2 regions of the Novosphingobium soli genome follow, and region 2 is predicted to be linked to the other one. Evidence: predicted binding sites of a transcription regulator. Region 2 holds the regulator's gene; the other holds the start of a gene.
The links. Region 2 encodes LexA, which represses DNA repair genes until DNA is damaged. Its sites were predicted from a motif close to GTTCCNCNCTTGTTCT; they were not measured.
Positions count from the first base shown of each region.

Region 1: ACFFJC_RS15955 (ImuA family protein) is a predicted target of LexA. The motif match lies at 8,293-8,308, and genes of this name have one in related genera.

Region 1 is NZ_JBHLWK010000019.1:58,281-67,949, forward strand. It holds gene ACFFJC_RS15930 (TonB-dependent siderophore receptor) at 1-492, shown strand, start outside; gene ACFFJC_RS15935 (IclR family transcriptional regulator) at 527-1,429, opposite strand; gene ACFFJC_RS15940 (SDR family NAD(P)-dependent oxidoreductase) at 1,535-2,446, shown strand; gene ACFFJC_RS15945 (error-prone DNA polymerase) at 2,509-5,769, opposite strand; gene ACFFJC_RS15950 (DUF6504 family protein) at 5,769-7,577, opposite strand; gene ACFFJC_RS15955 (ImuA family protein) at 7,495-8,229, opposite strand; gene ACFFJC_RS15960 (formylglycine-generating enzyme family protein) at 8,447-9,385, opposite strand; gene ACFFJC_RS15965 (hypothetical protein) at 9,594-9,669, opposite strand, start outside.
Region 2 is NZ_JBHLWK010000009.1:202,289-211,957, forward strand. It holds gene ACFFJC_RS06375 (hypothetical protein) at 3-977, shown strand; gene ACFFJC_RS06380 (sensor histidine kinase) at 977-2,371, shown strand; gene ACFFJC_RS06385 (hypothetical protein) at 2,375-2,572, opposite strand; gene ACFFJC_RS06390 (citrate synthase) at 2,712-3,995, opposite strand; gene gltX (glutamate--tRNA ligase) at 4,009-5,469, opposite strand; gene ACFFJC_RS06400 (ComEC/Rec2 family competence protein) at 5,664-7,835, shown strand; gene lexA (transcriptional repressor LexA) at 8,092-8,814, opposite strand; gene ACFFJC_RS06410 (molybdopterin molybdotransferase MoeA) at 8,915-9,669, opposite strand, start outside.

The sequences.
Region 1 (9,669 bases), on a different contig from region 2:
AGCGATCCCTTCCCCACCGCCTCGATCCAGGCGGGCGAGGTCATCTCCAAGGGCTTCGAGCTGGAGGGCAGCCGCGTGCTTCCCGAGAACTTCGAGCTGCGGGTGAACTACAGCTATACGAAGGCGCGTAACGCCAACGGCACGCCGGTGGACAACCTGGCCAAGCACATGGCCTCGGCATGGCTCGACAAGACGATCAAGGACCTGTCGGGCTGGCAGCTGCGCATCGGCGGCGGCGTGCGCTACGTGGGCGAGAGCCTGTCGTACGGCGCGGTCTGGCTCGGCAGCCCGCAGGCACCCGACGGCATGATCGTCACGCCCGACGTCACCCTGGTGGACGCCCTCGTCGAGATCAGCCGCGACCGCTGGTCGTTCGCGATCAACGCCAACAACCTGACGGACAAGAAGTTCTACGCCGCCTGCCTCGCCCGCGGGGACTGCTTCGTGGGTGCCGAGCGGAACGTGTTCGGCACGCTGCGCTACCACTTCTGAGCGGCCGGCAGGCAGTCCCCGGGAACGCCGCTTCCTAGGGCTGCCCTCCCGGCGCTCGCCCGTGGCTTTCGCTGGTGATCGCCGCTGCGGAGGCGCACAGCCGCTCGGCGTGGGACTGGATCTCCTGCGCGGTGAGGTCGGTCGGCATGCCGGTGAGCACGATCTGGAAAGCGACGGTGCCGGCGGCGGAGAACACCGGCGCCGCCATGGAGCTCACCCCGGCCGGGCCGATGCAGGCGAGATCGAGGACCTGCATTTCGTCGGGCTCGAATTGGCCGACCAGTTCGAACACCCCCGCCCAGTAATCGGCGTCGCGCATCCGGCCGCCCGGCAGCACCATGGCTTCGCGCGTCCGGCGCGAGGCGGGCCCGTTCGCCGCGATGGCGAAGCCGCGGCTCCGGATCAGGGCAAGGGCTGCGCGCAGGTGCGCCCGCAACGCCGGGCTGAGATGCGGATCGGCCTTCTCCACATAGGCGGCGATCGCCGGCTCGCCGGCCCAGGCCATCGGACAGAGCGCGACCGGAGGGACGAGCGGGCGGCGCTCGCCGACGCGGGTCAGGCCCAGGTGCGAGCGCGCCCTTCCCTCCTTGGCCAGGACCAGGACTTCGTCTTCCACGACGGCGCTGATGCTGCACTGGGCGTCGAGCTCCAGTGCCAGCCGTGCGATCTCGCGCCGCGCGATCTCGATGCCCCGATGCTTCTCGATCGCCGCCTGGCCGATGGCAACCAACGCCACCCCGAGCGAGTAGGTCCTGTGCTTCTCGTTGCGCGACAGGAACTGCGCCGCTGCCATCGTGGTGAGCAGTCGGTGCGCAGAGCCGTTGCTGAGGCCGACGTGCCGCGCGATTTCCGCCAGCGTGAAAGTATCCGTCCGATGCGCCGCGAGGAAGCCCAGCACGTCCATGACGCGAGTGGTCGGGTTGGAGGCCTCTGGCATATCGCTCCGGGATTGTGGGCATCGGTTGACAGGACTCGTTTCGTGCCACAATCTTCCATATGAAGCAAGTGGTGTTCCACTATTGGAACAATAGGGAGTGGAAGTATGAGCAATGTCGCCGAAAACCTCGCTTTCGCTTCCAGTGCAAGCGGACCCGTGGGCACGTCGGAGGAGGCCATGGTCCGGCAACGGGAGCTTGGCCTGACGGGCAAGGTCGTCGTCATCACGGGTGGCAGCCGGGGCGTGGGCAAGCAGGCGGCCATCGACTTCGCCCGGCGCGGCGCGCACGTGGTTCTGGCCGCGCGTACCGTCGAGGCCGATCCCGAGGTGCCGGGCACGATCGGCGAGACGCTCCGGCAGATCGAGGATCTTGGCGGCCAGGCGATCGCGGTGGCGACCGACCTCGCGAAGGTGGAGGATCTGGAGAACCTGATCGATGCGGCGGTTGGCCGCTTCGGCGGGGTCGACATCCTGATCAACAACGCCGCGGCGACTACCGGGGACATCTGGGGCAAGTCGTTTCTCGACCTGACGCGGGAGGAATGGCTTTACCAGTTCGCGGTCAATGTCCATGCGCCCTTCACGCTGACCCAGCTCGTGGTTCCCATCATGGAGGCCCGCGGCGGGGGGCGGATCATCAATCTCTCCACCGGCAGTGGTGAGGTGTTCCGTCGTCCGGAGGAGCTGCCGAAGCTGGGAGCCGTGGGTGGCTTCAGCCTCGCCGTTCCTGGCTACTATGCCAGCAAGCGGGCGCTCGACCGGTTCGGAAATTGCATGGCGCCGGAATTCTTCACCCGCAACATCGCCGTGATCGGCATGCACCCGGGGCTGGTGGCGACCGAGCTGGTGGCGATCCGGGTCAAGGAGCGCGGCCTTGATGACAGCGTCGCAGTGCCGATGACCGTGCCCTCGCGCATGCTCGTCTACTTCGCCTCCTGCGAGAATCCGTGGGAGTACACCGGCCGCCTGTTCTGGGCGGAGCGCGAGATGGAGGCGATGGGGATCACGCTCGACTGACGCGGGGGTGCTGAGCAGCGGGGCCTGCTCCGGCGGATCGGCCCTGCCGCTGGCGCATCACGTCAGTGAAAGTCGTGGCTGCGGATGGGGAGGATCTCGTCCCGTTCGGCGGCGGTGCCGAAGGGCGGGGACGCCAGGGTGCGGCCGCGTGGCAAGGAGGGATCGCGCGGGTCGGGGCCGCCGCCGTGGCTGGCCCCGTCCCCTCGCCCCGGGGCCACAGCGAAGGGGGTGCGTCCGATCGAACGCAGCATGGCGTCGTGGTCGGTGATGCGGTCGCAGATGAGGTGGATGATCTCCCCTTCCTTTTGCAGGCGCCCGCGCATCGCGATCATCGATGCGGACATCACCTGGCGGCGGTAGATCTCGAACGTGTTGGGCCAGAGGATGCCGTTGGCGATTCCCGTCTCGTCCTCGATCGTGATGAACAGCACGCCATTGGCCGAGCCGGGGCGCTGGCGGACGAGGATGACGCCGGCCACCTCGACATTGCGTCCGTCGCGGATGGTGGCGAGATCGGCGCATCGGACGATCCGCATGGCGTCGAGCTCCGCGCGCAGGAACTGCACCGGATGGCCGCGCAAGGACAACTGCAGCGAGCGATAGTCTTCCACGACCTCACGCCCGGCCGTCAGCGGCGCGAGGGACACCTCGGGCTCGCGGCCTTCGGGCGAGAAGCCGCGTTCGCGCGCATCGGCGGCCGCGAACAGCGGCAGCGGGGCCTCGCCAAGGCCCTTCACCTTCCACAGCCCCTGCCGCCGGTCTTGCGCGATGCCGTGGAAGGCGTCGGCTTCCGCCAGGCGCTCGATCGCGGCGCGGGGCACGCCGGCGCGCCGCCATACCTCCTCCACGCTGGCATAAGGCGCCTCGCCGCGCGCCACCGCGATCTGGGCGCCATGGATGTTGGCCAGGCCGCGCACCTGCCGCAAGCCCAGGCGGACGGCCATGAAGCGGCCCTCGGTCTGCTCCAGGGTGCAGTCCCAGTGGCTGTGGTTGATCGCGACGGGCCGCACCTCGACGCCGTGCCTGCGGGCGTCCTGCACGATCTGCGCGGGGGCGTAGAAGCCCATGGGCTGCGCGTTCAGCAGCGCGGCGCAGAACACGTCGGGATGATGATGCTTCACCCAGCAGCTGGCATAGGCGATCTTGGCGAAGCTGGCGGCGTGGCTTTCGGGGAAGCCGTAGCTGCCGAAGCCCTCGATCTGCTTGAAGGTGCGCTCGGCGAAATCCTTCGGGTAGCCGCGGGCGATCATGCCGCCCACCAGCTTCTCGTAGAAATGGCTGACGCCCCCCGTCAGCTTGAAGGTCGCCATGGCACGACGCAGCTGATCCGCTTCCACGGCCGTGAAGCCGGCGCCGACGATGGCGACCTTCATCGCCTGCTCCTGGAACAGCGGCACGCCCAGCGTCTTTTCCAGCACCGCGCGCAGCTCGGCCTTGGGGTATTCGGGCGTCTCCTTGCCCTCGCGCCGCCGGAGATAGGGATGGACCATGTCGCCCTGGATCGGACCGGGCCGCACGATCGCCACTTCGATCACCAGGTCGTAGAACTCCTTGGGCTTCATGCGCGGGAGCATCGACATCTGCGCCCGGCTCTCGATCTGGAACACGCCCAGGGTGTCGGCGCGCTGGATCATCCTGTAGACCTCGGGATCGTCGTCCTGCAGGTCGGCCATGCCGATCTTGATGCCCTTTTCCTGCTCCAGCAGGGTGAAGGCGCGGTTCATGCAGCCGAGCATGCCCAGGCCGAGGACGTCGACCTTCATGAACTTGAGGGCATCGATATCGTCCTTGTCCCATTCGATGATCTGCCGGTCTTCCATCCTGGCGGGCTCGATCGGCACCAGGTCGTCGAGCCGGTCCTGCGTCAGCACGAAGCCGCCGGGGTGCTGCGACAGGTGCCGCGGGGTGCCGATCAGCTGGCGCGCCAGGCGCAGCGTCAGCTTGAGCCGGTGGTCCTGGGCATTGAGGTTGAGGCTCTCGATCTGCGCGTCGCTGATCCCGTCCATCGACCAGCCCCAGACCAGGCCGGTCAGCATCTTGGTGAGATCGCGCGGCAGGCCGAGCGCCTTGCCCACTTCGGCCACGGCGCCGCGGGTGCGGTAGCGGGTGACGACGGCGGTCAGCGCCGACCGGTCACGCCCGTAAGTCTCGTAGATCCACTGGATGATCTCCTCGCGCCGTTCATGCTCGAAATCGACGTCGATGTCGGGCGGCTCCTTGCGCTCGCCCGACACGAAGCGCTCGAACAGCAGCTCATGCTGGATGGGGTCGATCGAGGTGATGCCCAGCAGGTAGCACACGCAGCTGTTGGCGGCCGAGCCGCGGCCCTGGCACAGGATGCCGCGGCGGCGGCTCTCGGCGACGATCGCGTTGACCGTCAGGAAGTAAGGCGCGTAGCCGAGCTGCGCGATCAGCGTGAGCTCATGGTCGATCTGGTCGCGATAGCGCTGCGGCACTCCGGCCGGAAACTTCGCCAGAGCCGCGCGCTCGGTCATCTCCGCCAGCGCCTGCTGCGCGGTGCGACCGGCGATCACCTGCTCGTAGGGGTACTGGTACTGGATCTCGCCCAGGTCGAAGCGGCAGGCGCGCGCGATGTCCGCGCTGGCCTGGATCGCGTCGGGGAACGCGCTGAAGCGCCGCTCCATCTCCGCCGGCGGCTGGAGGTGGCGGTCCATGAAGCGTTCGCGCCGATAGCCGAGCGCGTCCACCGTCGTCTTCTCGCGGATCGCGGTCACCACGTCCTGCAGCGGCCGCATCTGCGGATCGTGATAGAGCACGTCCCCGGTCGCGACCGCGCGCACGCGGTGGCGGGCGGACAGTGCGGCAAGCCGATGGAGCCGGATCGCATCGTCGGGCCGGCGCCGGAACGACAGCGCGCAAAACGCCCGGCCGGCGAAGGCCGCCGCCAGGTCGGCGAGCTGGCGCGCGGCCGTCTCGTCCGGGAGGTCGGGCAGCAGGATGCCCACCAGCCCTTCGGCATGCCGGGCGATGTCGGCCCAGTCGAGGATGCACGACCCCTTGCCGCCGCGGGTCTTGCCGATGGACAGCAGCCGTGTCAGCCGGCTCCAGGCGGCGCGGTCCTGCGGGTAGAGCAGGATCTCATGGCCTTCGACCGCCTGGACCCGGGCCCCGGGGATCATGCGCACGCCGGTGGCCTTCTGGCCATCCCACCCGCGCACGACGCCCGCGACGCTGCCCCGGTCGGCAAGCCCGAGCGCCGCGTGGCCCTGCATCGCCGCCCCCGCGAACAGCTCCTCCGGCGAACTGGCGCCGCGCAGGAACGAGAAGTGGCTCGTCACCTGGAGTTCGACGTAGGTCGCCATCAGCCGAACATCCCGTGGATGTACCAGCTGAGATCGCCGGTCTCGGGCGCCACGCCGTCACCGCGCCGGAACAGCCAAAAGCGCTCGCCGCTCTCGACCTCGACGCGGAAGTAGTCGCGCACCGCCCACAGTTCGGCATCGGTGCGCCACCATTCGCCATGCACCCGTTCCGGCCCGTCGCCGGCCGCGACGCGATAGGCGTGCCCTCGCCAGGTGAAGCGCCGCGGCGCATGGTCGGGGAGCAGCGCCACGACATGCGTCAGCGGCTCCGGGCGACGCAACATGCGGACCGGGCGCGTCCAGCGCGGCCAGCGGCCGGGGTCTTCCAGCGGGCCCACCCGGCGCACGGCCCGCTCCGGCACGTCGCTTTCGCTCGGCGCGACGCGGAACACGGCAGCCTCGCCCGCGCGGCCGACAAGCTGGTCGATCGCCGGTGCAAGATCCTTCGCCGCCCCTTCGCAAGCCACGAGGGAACCGGCGCTGCTCGCCCCCAGCGGTTCGCTGTGCGGCACCAGGAGGTGCATCGCCTCGATCCCGAGCCCCGGCTCGATGCGGTCGAGCTTGAGCGCGAACATGCGCTTGAGATGCCGCGCATCGCGCGTCGCCCGGGACGCGCCGATCCCGATCCGCTGGACGTCCCCATCCACCCTCTCCGCCCGCAGCAGCACGGTGCGCACGCCGAGGCCCCGCTGCTGCAGGACGCCGATCAGGTCGTCGACGAGATCGCTGATCACCTGGGTGATGCTCTCCGCGGTCCCGATCGGCTCGAGCAGCCGCCGCGTGACCTCCGGCGCCTCGAACGGCACCACCGGCTTGATCGGCTCTGCGGCATGGCCGAGCGCCTGGTCGAGCCGGGTGACGGCCTCGCGGCCGAGCCGCTTCGCCAGAGGCCCGCGCGGCAGCCGGATGAGGTCCGCCACCCGTTCCAGGCCGAAGCGCGCCGCCGCCGTCAGTGCCGCCGCCTCGAGCCGGAGCGCGGCCACCGGCAACGCGGCCAGCGCCGCCGCTTCGCCGCCGGGATCGAGCACGCGGATGTCCCTGCCGCCGTAGCGCGCCAGGGCATGCGCCGCGCCCGGCGTGCCGGCAATGGCGATGCGGGCGGTGAAGCCCAGCCGCTGGAGGAAGCGCAGCAGCCGGGCGCAAAAGCGCTCTTCTCCGCCGAAAAGGTGGGTCGTCCCCGAAAGATCGAGCCACAGGCCATCGCTGCCGGACACGCTCGCCGTCGGCGTCCAGTGGGCGACGCCGTGCAGCGCGAGCCGATCGAGCCAGGCCTGGTCGTCGGCCGGATCGGCATCGCGTAGGTCGAGGTCGGCGACGAGCGCGCGGGCGTGGGCGGCGACCATCCCCGGCACCAGGCCGAGCGAAAGCGCGACCGGGCAGGCGGAGCGGATCAGGTCGCGCTGGCCGACCCGCTCGATCAGCACCGTCGGCCGATCGTGCCGGAACCCGGGGGCGGGCATCGCCGCTGCGCCGCCGCGCGTGCCTTCGTCGGGTGGCATCGCCTTGAAGGGATGCTCGACCGCTTCCGAACGGCGCCCGAGCATCCGCATCGGTGGCCGCTGATGGGCCGGCAACTGCGCCATCTGGTCGAGGACCTGCGCCTTGGTCAGGTTGCCATCGCGAGCCCAGCGCGCGCCGGGACGCCAGCCTCCGCCGCGGGGGACGGAGCAGGCGCCGGGATCATCGTCAATAGGCGAAGCGAGCGGCGCTGCAGGCGCGCGAGGTTCAAGCGGCCTGGCTGGCCGCTCCGCCCGCCGCAGCCGCTCGATGGCGAGGTGCGGCAGGTAGAGCGAGGCGACCCGTGTCATCGCATGCCTCGAGCACAAGAGAGAAGGGATGGCCGTTGCGCTGCCGCACCAGTTCGACCGACCAGCAGGCGCGCCCGACTCCCGGCGCCGGCAAGCGGGCGGAAGGCGCGCAGCCGATGCGCCAGCGGGTCATCGCCGCGGACGGGCTTTCGAGGGGATCGCGCCTGCTCCTGGCCCAGCGGCGGAGCAGCAGCATCGGCGTGCGGCCATCGGCTGCGGCCAGCTGCAGGCGCCGGGTCGCGGTCCGGTCCGCGGACTTCACCTCGGTGACGACGGCGGCAAAGCTGCCCTCGCGCAGCGAATCCTCGGCGAGCGCCAGGGCCATGGTGTCGTTCTGGCCCTGGAGGTAGAGCAGCTTGGCCGCCGGCAGGCCGGCCTGCTCGAGGCCCGGGGCGTAGAGATCGAAGCGGGTGAGCGCCCAGGCGACATGGGCGCCGGCGGCAGCCGCAAACCGGGCTGCCAGACCCGCGACGAACAAGGTCGCGGCGGCATCGTCTCCCAGCGTGGGCGACGCGGCCGTGATTTCGTGCAGGCCGGCGCCGTCCATCCCGTTGGCGCCCAGCCGCCGGTCCACGTCATCGATGCCGAACGCAAGCGCAGCCACCGCGCTGCCCGCCGTGGTCGCTACCGCTTCGCGAAGGGTATCGAGCACATGCGCACGGTTGGGTTCGGTCAAGGCGGGGGCGTGGGACATCGGCAGGGAATCGACTCATCTGTTCGCTATATGTTCCAATTTCTCCCCGCTCCCGTCAAGCTGTTCGGGATGCCGCCCGGCAAAATGCCGGGGACAGCCGCCTGTTTGCGGACCATGCTTTCCGCACGATTTCTCCGAGATTTCCAGGGCTTGGCCTGCCCGGCCCCGGCCCGCGCTAGCGCCGCACGCAGCGAAACCCGATGTGCGAGGTCGAGGTGTCGATCATTTCGGGATGGCGCGCCGCGGGGCGGTAGCGCTGGCAGTAGTTCGCGGCGCACAGATGCGACCCGCCCTTGAGCACCTTGCGGCCGATGCGCACTTGCGGCTGGGCCGGATCGAAGCTGTCCTTGAGCCGGGCGCCGCGCGGATTGCTCAGCGCGCAGCACGAGCCGGACTTCTTCCTGGCGACCTCTGGCTTGTCGCTCCACCAGTCGCGGGTCCACTCCCAGGTGTTGCCGATCATGTCGAACAGACCGTAGCCGTTCGCCGGGTACGTGCCGACCGGCGAGGTCCGCTCCCACCCGTCGAGCATCTGGTTGGCGAAGGGGAACAGGCCCTGCCAGTAGTTGGCGAGCATCGCCCCGCCCGGCGCCAGTTCGTCGCCCCAGGCATAGTCGCGGTCCTCCAGCCCGCCCTTGGCGGCATATTCGAACTCGGCTTCGGTGGGCAGGTCCTTGCCTGCCCATTCGGCGTAGGCGAGCGCATCGCCAAAGGCGACATGCACCACCGGATGGTCCCACAGGTCCAGCGTGTCGACATCGCTGTCCGGCCCGAGCGGGTGGCGCCAGTCGGCACCATGGTCGAAGCGCCACCAGTTGGCCGGATTGCCGGTGTCCACCGGGGCGGCCGTCTTGTGGAAGACCAGCGATCCCGCGCGCGCCATCTCCGCAGCAAGGCCGGGATAGTCCTTGGGGTCGGGCGCCACTTGCGCCATCGTCACGTAGCCGGTCGCCTCGACGAAAGCGGCGAACTGGCGGTTGGTCACCGGCGTCGCATCGATCCAGAAGCCGTCCACCGAAACGCGGCGCAAAGGCGCCTCCTCGGGGTAGAACCGCTCCGATCCCATGGTGAAGGTGCCCGCCGGAATCCAGCGCATGCCGGGCGGGTTGTCCATGGGAGTGGGTGCGGGAGCGGGAACGGGAGCGGGAACGGGAACGGTCTGCGCGCTGGTCGGCATGGGACGGTCCTCGTGATGCGGGGCCAGACGTCGTCCCTGCGCCGGTGCGCCGGATCGACGTGTCGCCTCGTCTACGCCGCGAGCGGTCCGGTTTGAAGCCCCACGCTCACGATGATCCCCAGGCGCTGCCCGTTGCCGAGCCACTCTAGCGTCCCGCAGCCTCCTTCGCGCCGGTGATGGGGACCAGCGGCGCGTCGGCGCCCTCGGCCCATCGCATCAGG
Region 2 (9,669 bases):
CCATGATCGAGGAAGCGGTCCATAAGGCCGGCCCAGAGGGCGTCGAAGCGGCACTGCGCGAGGAACTGGCGCGGGCGGATGCCGTGGCCGGAACCGCTCTGCCGATCCTGCGCTACCTGGTCTCGCTGGAGGACGACTGCCTGTTCGGGGAGGATGTCCTGGCCCGCGTGCGCGGCATGATCGCCGACCTCGCCGCAGAAGTGCTGCACGCCCTCGCCGGAGAGGCCCGCCCCTGTGGCCACGTGGGAGGCGACGTCGACGTGCTGACCCGCGCCTTCGTGGACGATGCGGCGCTGCTCTCGCACGTCCATGCCCTCGCGGTGGAATGGCAGCTGACCGAACGGCTGCAGCTGCGCCTGGGCCTCGATCCGGTGTTCTCGCCCCTGCTGAAGGAGGGCATGGCCTCGGTCGATCCCGCGGTCCGGCACCTCGCTTCGGCCTTCCTGGCGGCGCAGGGGCGCTGGTGCCAGGTGCAGCGGCGCATGAGCCTGCCCCTGCGCGATCTGCCGGAGGCGGTGCGCGAGGGCGTCTTCGCCATCTTGCGCAAGCTGGTCGGCCGCGACGGGGATCTTGCGGACCGGCTCGATCGGCTGCACGCCGCCGAAGGCCCGTCTGGCCTGGAACCGTCGCGGGAGGCGCTGGCCGCCCGCCTGGTGACCGCGCTGGCAGCGGCGGGTGCCGCACTGTCGCTCCCCCATGCCGGGCTCGCGCTCTTCCTCTCGGCCGTGGCTGGCGGTTGCGGCGCGACGCGCGATGCGGTGATCGGCGCGACGCACGAACGGCAGGCGGCGCGCTTCGCCCTCATGCTGCGCGCCGTGGGGCTGCCCTCCGCGTCGATCACCCGCGCGCTGCTCGCCCTTCACCCCGCGGGTGTCCCGCTGCCACCGCTCGACCCGCTGCAACCCGAGCAGGCGCGCGCGCTCCTCGCGGCCGCACCCGTCCTGGCCCCGGCGGCCCCCGTTCCGGCGCACACGTGATGCTGGCCAACGGCAGCATCCTGGCATCGGGACTCAGCGACGGGGACGACCGGCTGCTGGCGGCGGACGATCCTCTGGCCGGGCTCCACTTGCGCTGCGGGGGCGAGCTGCCGGGCACCATCGCCATTCCCGATCTCCTGCAGCTGGTGCGCCAGGTGCGCCGCTCGGGCCTGGGGCTGGCGCGGACCATTCACGCGCACGACGGCAGCGACGCGATCTCCGCCTGGGTCGAGGTCGAGCCGGCCCAGGACGGGTCGGCCAAGGGCGGGTCAGGCTGCGCCATCCGCGTGCACAGCTGGCAGGCGGCGCCGCTGCCGCTGGGCGACGACGCCGCGGCCGAGCGGCGCAGGCTGTCGATCGACCGCCACCTGGCGGAGCTTTCCGCCTGGCTCGACGCCGGGCAGCGCCTGATCGCGGTGCTCTCCGACGTGCCGGAGCTGGGTGAGGTGACGGCAGCGATGGCGGCAGGCACCGGACGGCACTGGACCGATTTCCTGCAGCCCGAGAAGGGGATCCACCAGCAGCCGCTGCACTGGCGCCTGCTCGACGGATCGGCGGTGGCCGTGCCCGGATCGCGCCGCAAGTGGCGGGTCACCCTGGTCCCGCACCGCCGCCCCGGCTTCGAGCCGTCCGGCTTCGAGCTCCTCCTGCTGTCCGACCAGGCCCCGGCGGAGATTGCACCTGCGGCGGCGGTCGGCGGCATCGCGCCCTTGCCCCGCCGCCTTGTCGGGCAGGATCTCGCCCCCGTCCTCCAGCAGCCGATCGCGCGGATCGTCGCCAATGCCGAGACGATCCGCACCCGGCTCGCCGGGCCCCTTCCTGACGCCTATGCCGACTATGCGGGCGAGATCGCCAGCGCCGGCGCGCTCCTGCTCGCTCTGCTCCAGGACATGGCCGACCTCGAAGTGGTGGAGGCGGAGGGGTTCGCGACCGTGCCCGACCGCATCGACTTGTCCGAGGTGGCTCGCCAGGCGGCGGGCATCCTCGGCGTCCGCGCGCGCGAGAAGGGCATCGTGGTGATCGCGCCCCCGCCCGAGCAGACCCTTCCCGCGACCGCCGAGTTCCGGCGCGTGCTGCAGGTCCTGCTGAACCTCGTCGGCAATGCGATCCGCTACGCGCCCGAGCACTCGCGAGTCGCCATCGCGCTGGAGCCTGCGGAGAATCGCGCCCGCGTGATCGTGGCGGACGAGGGTCCCGGCCTCAGCGCCGAAGAGCAGGTCCGCGCGTTCGAGAAGTTCGAGCGGCTTGGCCGCAGCGGCGACGGCGGCTCGGGGCTCGGCCTCTACATCTCGCGCAGCCTGGCGCGGGCGATGGGGGGCGACCTCACCGTCCAGAGCACACCCGGCGAGGGCGCGCGCTTCATCCTCGAGGTTCCTGCCGACGCCGAGGCTTGATCGTCAGCCCTTGCGGGCCAGCCAGACGACGATCCCGCCGACCACCACGAGAACCGCGCCCCGAACCGCCCAGCCGCGGTCCGCCAGCATGAAGCTGTCCTCGGGCCACAGCACGACGCCGGTGCCCTGGCCGACCCACAGGAGGCCCAGCGCTATCGCCAGCAGGCCCAGGATCATCGCCAGAAATCGAATGAACAGCATGTTTTCGCGCCCCGTTTGCCACAGGATGATCCCGGGATGCGGCGGGATTGTGGCGGGAAGGCGAAGGCCGCGCCATAAGAAAAAGCCCCCGCTTGCGCGAGGGCTTTCCCTAAGGACCGCGACGGCGCGCGGCCTGTCGTCAGCGCTGGTCGAGCGGCACGTAGTCGCGCTGCGTCGGGCCCGTGTAGAGCTGGCGCGGACGGCCGATCTTCTGGCCTGGATCCGAGATCATCTCGTTCCACTGCGCGACCCAGCCCACCGTGCGCGCCAGGGCGAACAGGACGGTGAACATCGTGGTCGGGAAGCCGATCGCGGAGAGGATGATGCCCGAGTAGAAGTCGACGTTCGGAAACAGCTTCTTCTCGACGAAGTACGGGTCGTTGAGCGCGATCTCCTCGAGCCGCAGCGCGGTCTCGAACAGCGGGTCGTCGACCTTGAGCGCCTCGAACACCTCGCGCACGGTCGACTGCATGACCGTCGCGCGCGGGTCGTAGTTCTTGTAGACGCGGTGGCCGAAGCCCATCAGGCGGAACGGGTCGTTCTTGTCCTTGGCGCGCTCGATGTAGTGCGGGATCTTGTCGGGCGTGCCGATCTCGCGCAGCATGTTGAGCGCCGCCTCGTTGGCGCCGCCATGCGCCGGGCCCCACAGGCAGGCGATGCCCGCCGCGATGCACGCGAAGGGGTTGGCGCCCGAGGAGCCGGCCAGGCGCACGGTCGAGGTCGAGGCGTTCTGCTCGTGGTCGGCATGGAGGATGAAGATCCGGTCCATCGCCTTCTCGACCGCCGGGATCACCTCGTACTCTTCCGCCGGCACGCCGAAGGTCATGCGCAGGAAGTTGCCGGTGTAGCTGAGCTTGTTGTCCGGGTAGAGGAAGGGCTGGCCAACCGAGTACTTGTACGCCATCGCCGCGATCGTCGGCATCTTGGCGATCAGGCGGTGCGAGCTGATCTTGCGGTGCTCGGGATCGGCGATGTCGGTCGAGTCGTGGTAGAACGCCGAGAGCGCGCCGACCACGCCGCACATGATCGCCATCGGGTGCGCGTCACGGCGGAAGCCGCGATAGAAGGTGGCGAGCTGCTCGTGCACCATGGTGTGGCGGGTGATGGTGGTCTCGAACTTCTCGAGCTCCGCCTTGCTCGGCAGTTCACCGTTGAGGAGCAGATAGCTCACTTCCATGAACGACGAGTTCTCGGCCAGCTGGCCGATCGGGTAGCCGCGGTGCAGCAGCACGCCTTCGTCGCCGTCGATGTAGGTCAGCGCCGACTCGCAGCTCGCCGTCGAGGTGAACCCGGGGTCGAACGTGAACTTGCCGGTCTGGCCGTAGAGCTTGCGGATGTCGATCACGTCGGGTCCCACGCTGCCCTTCAGGATCGGGTAGTCGTAGTCCGCGCCGGAAGCGCTCAATTTTGCCTGATCACCCACCAGTACTTTCTCCTTATGCCTGCGACCCGGCGGAAACGTTCGCCTGCGCGCCGATGCGAGCCAGGCTTTCCTCCCGTCCGAGCAATACCAGTACGTCGAAAATCCCCGGCGATGTCGTCTGACCCGTCAGGGCTGCCCGCAAGGGTTGCGCGAGCTTGCCGAGACCCACTTCGAGTTCCCCGGCCAATGCCTTCAGATTGTCTTCCAGTCCCTCGAGCGTCCAGTCAGCCGAACCGGACAGGCGCTCGTGAACCGTGCCGAGCCGCTGGCGCGCCTCGTCGGTCAGGAGCGCCGACGCCTTCTCGCTCATGGCGAGAGGGCGCTTGGCGAACAGAAAGCCGGAGCCTTCTGCAAGTTCGTTGAGGTCCTTGGCACGGACCTTGAGCACGGGCATGGCGCGCGCCAGCAGCGCGGCGCCGCTTGCGTCCACGCCCTGCCCGGAAGCCGAGAGACGGGCCGCCACCAGCTCGGCCAGGCGCGCATCGTCGGCCTCGCGCAGGTAGTGCCCGTTGAGGTTCTGCAGCTTGGCCAGGTCGAAGCGCGACGGCGACTTGCCCACATCGGCCATGTCGAACCACGCGACCGCCTGCTCGCGCGAGATGATCTCGTCGTCGCCGTGGCCCCAGCCGAGCCGCAGCAGGTAATTGAACAGCGCCTCGGGCAGGATGCCGAGCTCGTCGCGGTAGCTGTCCACGCCGAGCGCGCCGTGCCGCTTGGACAGCTTCGCGCCGTCCGAGCCATGGATCAGCGGAACGTGGCCATAGACCGGCACGTCCCAGCCCATCGCCTCGATGATGACGAGCTGGCGGAAGGCGTTGTTGAGGTGGTCGTCGCCCCGCAGAACGTGGGTGACGCCCATGTCGTGGTCGTCCACCACCACTGCCAGCATGTAGGTCGGCGTGCCGTCGCTGCGCAGGATGACGAAGTCGTCGATTTCCTCGTTCTTCACCGTCACCGAGCCCTGGACCAGGTCCTCGATCGTGGTCTCGCCCGCGCGCGGCGCCTTCATGCGCACCACCCACGGGGCGTCCGCGGGCCAGGTCGACGGGTCGGCATCGCGCCACTCGCTGTCGATCCGGAACGGGCGACGCTCTTCCTGCGCCTTCTGGCGGCGCTCGGCGAGCTCCTCGGGCGTCAGGTAGCAGCGATAGGCGTGCCCCGTGTCGAGCATCTGCGCGGCCACTTGCGCATGGCGGTCGGACCGCGCGAACTGGAAGACGGGCTCCTCGTCCCCGCCGAGGCCGAGCCACGAGAGGCCGTCGAAGATGGCCTCGATGGCCGGCTCGGTCGAACGGGCGCGATCGGTGTCCTCGATCCGCAGGAGGTACTTGCCGCCGTGGTGGCGGGCGAAGAGCCAGTTGAACAGAGCGGTGCGGGCGCCGCCGATATGGAGATAACCCGTGGGCGAGGGGGCAAAGCGCGTGACGACGGCTTTCGTGCCCGCCGCTCCGCCCGATGCACTGCCGCTTGCCATCGACCCAACCTTCCTGTCCTATGCCAGCCATGGCGAGCCAGGCGGCGACTTTCTCTGACCGGCCCCGGGTTCCTGCGGGTGCCGCTGCACTGCAGCAGGGGCCATGGAACAGCGGAGCCGACTTGTCGAGGGGTTTGGCCGCCCTCGAGCGATTTCTTTCGCAGGCCGGATTCGATCGTGCGCCGTGGCTCGTAGTGGCCTTCGGCAGCGGCATCGCGGCGTGGTTCGCGCTGCCGTCCGCGGCGCACTGGATCGCCCTGTGCGCGGGGTGCGCCCTGGTGGCCGCTGCGGCGCTCGCGCCGTGGTCCGGACGCGACCGGTGGCCGTACCTCGCCGCCGCGCTGGCGGTGCTGCCGCTGATGGTCGCGGCGGGTTGCCTAACCGTCTGGGCGCGGTCCGCGGCGGTGGGCGAGTCGGCGCTCGCGCGGCCCATTTCCGGCGTGTTCGTCGGGCGCCTCCTGGACGTCGAGCCGCAGCCTGCGCTCGCCCGCGACCGCCTCGTCATGGCGGTGCGCGAGCCGGGCACGGGACGGGCGCTGAAAGTGCGGATCAACGTGCCGGCCGAGGGGCTGTCGAGCCGCCCGGCCCTTGGCGACCTGGTGCGGTTCCGGGCGCGCCTGATGCCGCCCGCGGCGCCAATGCTGCCCGGCGCCTACGACTTCGCGCGGACCGCCTGGTTCAAGGGCATCGCTGCGAGCGGTACCGCCCTTGGTCCGCTGGAGGTGATCGAAAGGGGGGACGGCTCGCGCGGACGGCTCGCCGCGCTCCGGCAGGGGCTGGCCGATCACATCCGGCAGGGCATCGGCGGGGAGGACCGGGCCGCGGGCCGGAACGGGCCCGAGGTGGGGGCCGGGGGCGGCGCCGGCATCGCCATCGCTCTCGTGACGGGCGATCAGGGCGGCATCCCCGAAGCCGACGCCGAGGCCATGCGCGATTCCGGTCTGGCGCATCTGCTCTCGATCAGCGGGCTTCACGTGTCCGCGGTGGTGGGTGCGGTGTACCTGCTGGTGGTGCGGGTGCTCGCGTTGTTTCCCTGGCTGGCGCTGCGGGTGCGGCTGCCGGTCGTGGCCGCCGGCGCCGGGGCCCTGGCGGGGCTGGGCTATACGCTGCTCTCCGGCGCCGAGGTGCCGACGGTGCGATCGTGCATCGGGGCGCTGCTGGTGCTGGCCGCCCTGGCGCTCGGGCGGGAGCCGCTGTCGCTACGGATGCTGGCGATGGCGGCATGGTGCGTCCTGCTGCTCTGGCCCGAGACGCTGATGGGGCCGAGCTTCCAGATGAGCTTCGGCGCGGTGCTGGCGCTCGTCGCCGTCAGCACGTCCGCACCCGCGCGGCGGTTGCTCGCCCCGCGCGACGAGCCGGTCGGCACGCGGGCCTTGCGACACCTGGCCATGCTCTTGCTGACCGGGGTTGTCATCGACCTCGCGCTCATGCCCATCGGCCTGCACCACTTCCACCGAGCCGGCGTCTACGGGGCGCTGGCGAACATGCTGGCGATCCCGCTCACGACCTTCGCCGTCATGCCCTTGCTCGCCGGCGCGCTCCTGCTCGACGTGGTGGGCGCGGGCTGGCCGCTGTGGTGGCTCGCCGGCCGGGCGATCGACCTGCTGACCGGCATAGCGCACGCCTTCGCCTCGCTGCCGCATGCGGTCACCACGCTGCCGGCCGCGGGTCCGCTGCCCTACGTGGCGTTCGTCGCTGGAGCCCTGTGGATCGGGATCTGGAGCGGGCGGGTACGCTGGCTCGGTGCCCCGCTGGCCGCGGCGGGCGCCGCCCTGTTGGCGCTGGCCCCGCATCCGGACATCCTGGTCTCGGGAGACGGGCGGCACGTGGGGATCGTGACCGAAGGAGGCGACCGCGTCTTCGTGCTGCGGGACGGCGGCGAAGGCTACGCGCGGGACAACATGATGGAGCTGGCGGGGCTGGAGAGAGAACCGGCCGCTCTCGACCGCTGGCCGGGCGCACGCTGCAATCGGGACTTCTGCGTGCTTGCGATGGAGCGGGGGAAAGGGACGGTGCAAGTGCTCGTCTCGCGCGGGCGCGATGCGGTGCCCGAACGCGCACTCGCCGCCGCATGCGACCGGGCGGACATCGTCATCTCGGACCGCTGGCTGCCGCGAAGCTGCCATCCGCGCTGGCTGAAGGTCGACCGGACCATGCTCGGCCGCACCGGCGGACTGGCGATCCGGGTCGACGCCCGGCGCATTCATACGGTGGCCGCTGGGCAGGGCGAGCATGGCTGGTGGCGTCCCGCCGAGCCGACCCCCTGCCGCCGCGCCGCTTCGCTGCCTGCGCAGCGCTTCCCTGCCCCGCAGGAGAGCGGTGGAGCGGCTCGTGGCTGTCTGCGCAGTCCCGCGAAACCTGTGTGAACGCCTGCCCGAACCGGTGGCCGCGCTATAGTCGGCCCGCGTTGATCGAGAGGCAAGCTGCGGCGCGCGCGCGGGCAGGGGGCCGCCGCCGCCACAGGACAGGACCGCGATCAGCCCTCAAGCTGGTCGAAGTGGCCTTCGCAAAGGATGGGCGGACAGGACGATGCCGGCGAGGTGCGATAAGGAGACGCAACGTGAAGTGCGCCGCCAATCCCTGCCGCGTCTCCGCCTCCGCTTCCGCGAAGTCGGCGCGCGATCAGTGGTAGCGGCGGAGCAGGCCGGCCAGCTTGCCCTGGACTTCCACTTCGTCGGGACCGTAGATCTGCGGCTCGTAGGCGGCGTTGGCGGGGTCGAGGCGCACGAGACCGCCCTCCCGGCGCAGGTACTTGAGCGTTGCTTCCTCGCCGCGCACCAGGGCCACGACGATCTCTCCGTCGCGCGCGGTGTTGGTACGCTTCACCAGCGCGAAGTCGCCGTCGAGGATGCCGGCCTCGATCATCGAGTCGCCGGACACCTCGAGCGCGTAATGCTCGCCCGACCCGAGCAGGGCGGCAGGGACGGGCAGCGTCGACTGGCCTTCGAGAGCTTCGATCGGGACGCCGGCGGCGATGCGGCCGTGCAGCGGCAGTTCTATGACGTCGTTGGCGGGCGCCGGCGTCCGCTGCGGCGACCGGCCCTTGCCTGCCCCGGTTGCTGCTGCCGCTGCCGCTGCCACCGAAGCGCTGCCGGAGGCAGGGGCGGGACGCACCGCCTTGGTGCCGGTATCGTCGGGCAGGCGCAGCACTTCGAGCGCGCGGGCGCGGTTGGGCAGGCGGCGGATGAAGCCGCGCTCCTCGAGCGCGGAGATCAGGCGGTGCACCCCGGACTTCGACTTGAGGTCGAGCGCTTCCTTCATCTCTTCGAAACTGGGGGAGATGCCGCTCTCCTCCAGCCGGGTCTGGATGAACCGGAGCAGTTCGTGCTGCTTGCGCGTCAACATTGTCGCTGCCCTTTCATGAACGCCGCGCCGGGGACGCCCCGACCACCCATGTTCTCCTAGTGAACATTGGGAGAACAATCAAGCAACGATGCGCATTTTTTCAAGCGATCCCGCCGCTTGCCAGCAGATAGACGCGCACCTCGTCGCCGGTCGCGGCGGCGGGGGCGAGGGCCGGTCGGTCGATCAGCACGTTGCTGGCCGAGAGCGAGGACAGGGCGCCGCTGTCCTGCAGCGTCAGCGGCGTCACCGCGGCGCCGTCCCACTGCGCGCGCAGGAACTCCCGGCGCGGCCCATTGGCGCGGACCGGGGCCGCCAGGCGCGTCGTGACCTGGCGCGCCACCGCGTCACGCGCGCCCAGCAGCGCGCGCAGGAGCGGCATCAGGAAGTGGTAGGCGGTGACGAAGCTCGACACCGGATTGCCGGGGAGGCCGAGGATGATCTGCCGCCGCCCGGCGCGCTCGCGCGTGGCGACCAGGATCGGCTTGCCCGGCTTGATCGCCACGCGCCAGAAATCGAGGCTGGCGCCCCACGCCTCCAGCGCCGGGCGGACCAGGTCGTGGTCGCCCACCGAAGCGCCGCCGCTGGTAACGATGACGTCCGCCTCGGCCGAGGCCTCCAGCGCCGCGGTGATCGCCTCCAGCGTGTCCTCGACCGGACCGAGGCGCCGGGCGTCGACCGGGAGCGCGCGGGCGAGCGCGAGCACCATGGCGCCGTTGCTGGCCGGCACCTGGTGCGGGGCGCAAGCTTCGGGATCGGCGGCGAGCTCGTCCCCGCTGTCGATCACCACCAGGCGCGGCAGGCGGCAGACGGGCAGGTGCTTGTGCCCTGCGGCGAGGGCGAGGGCGACCTGCGCCG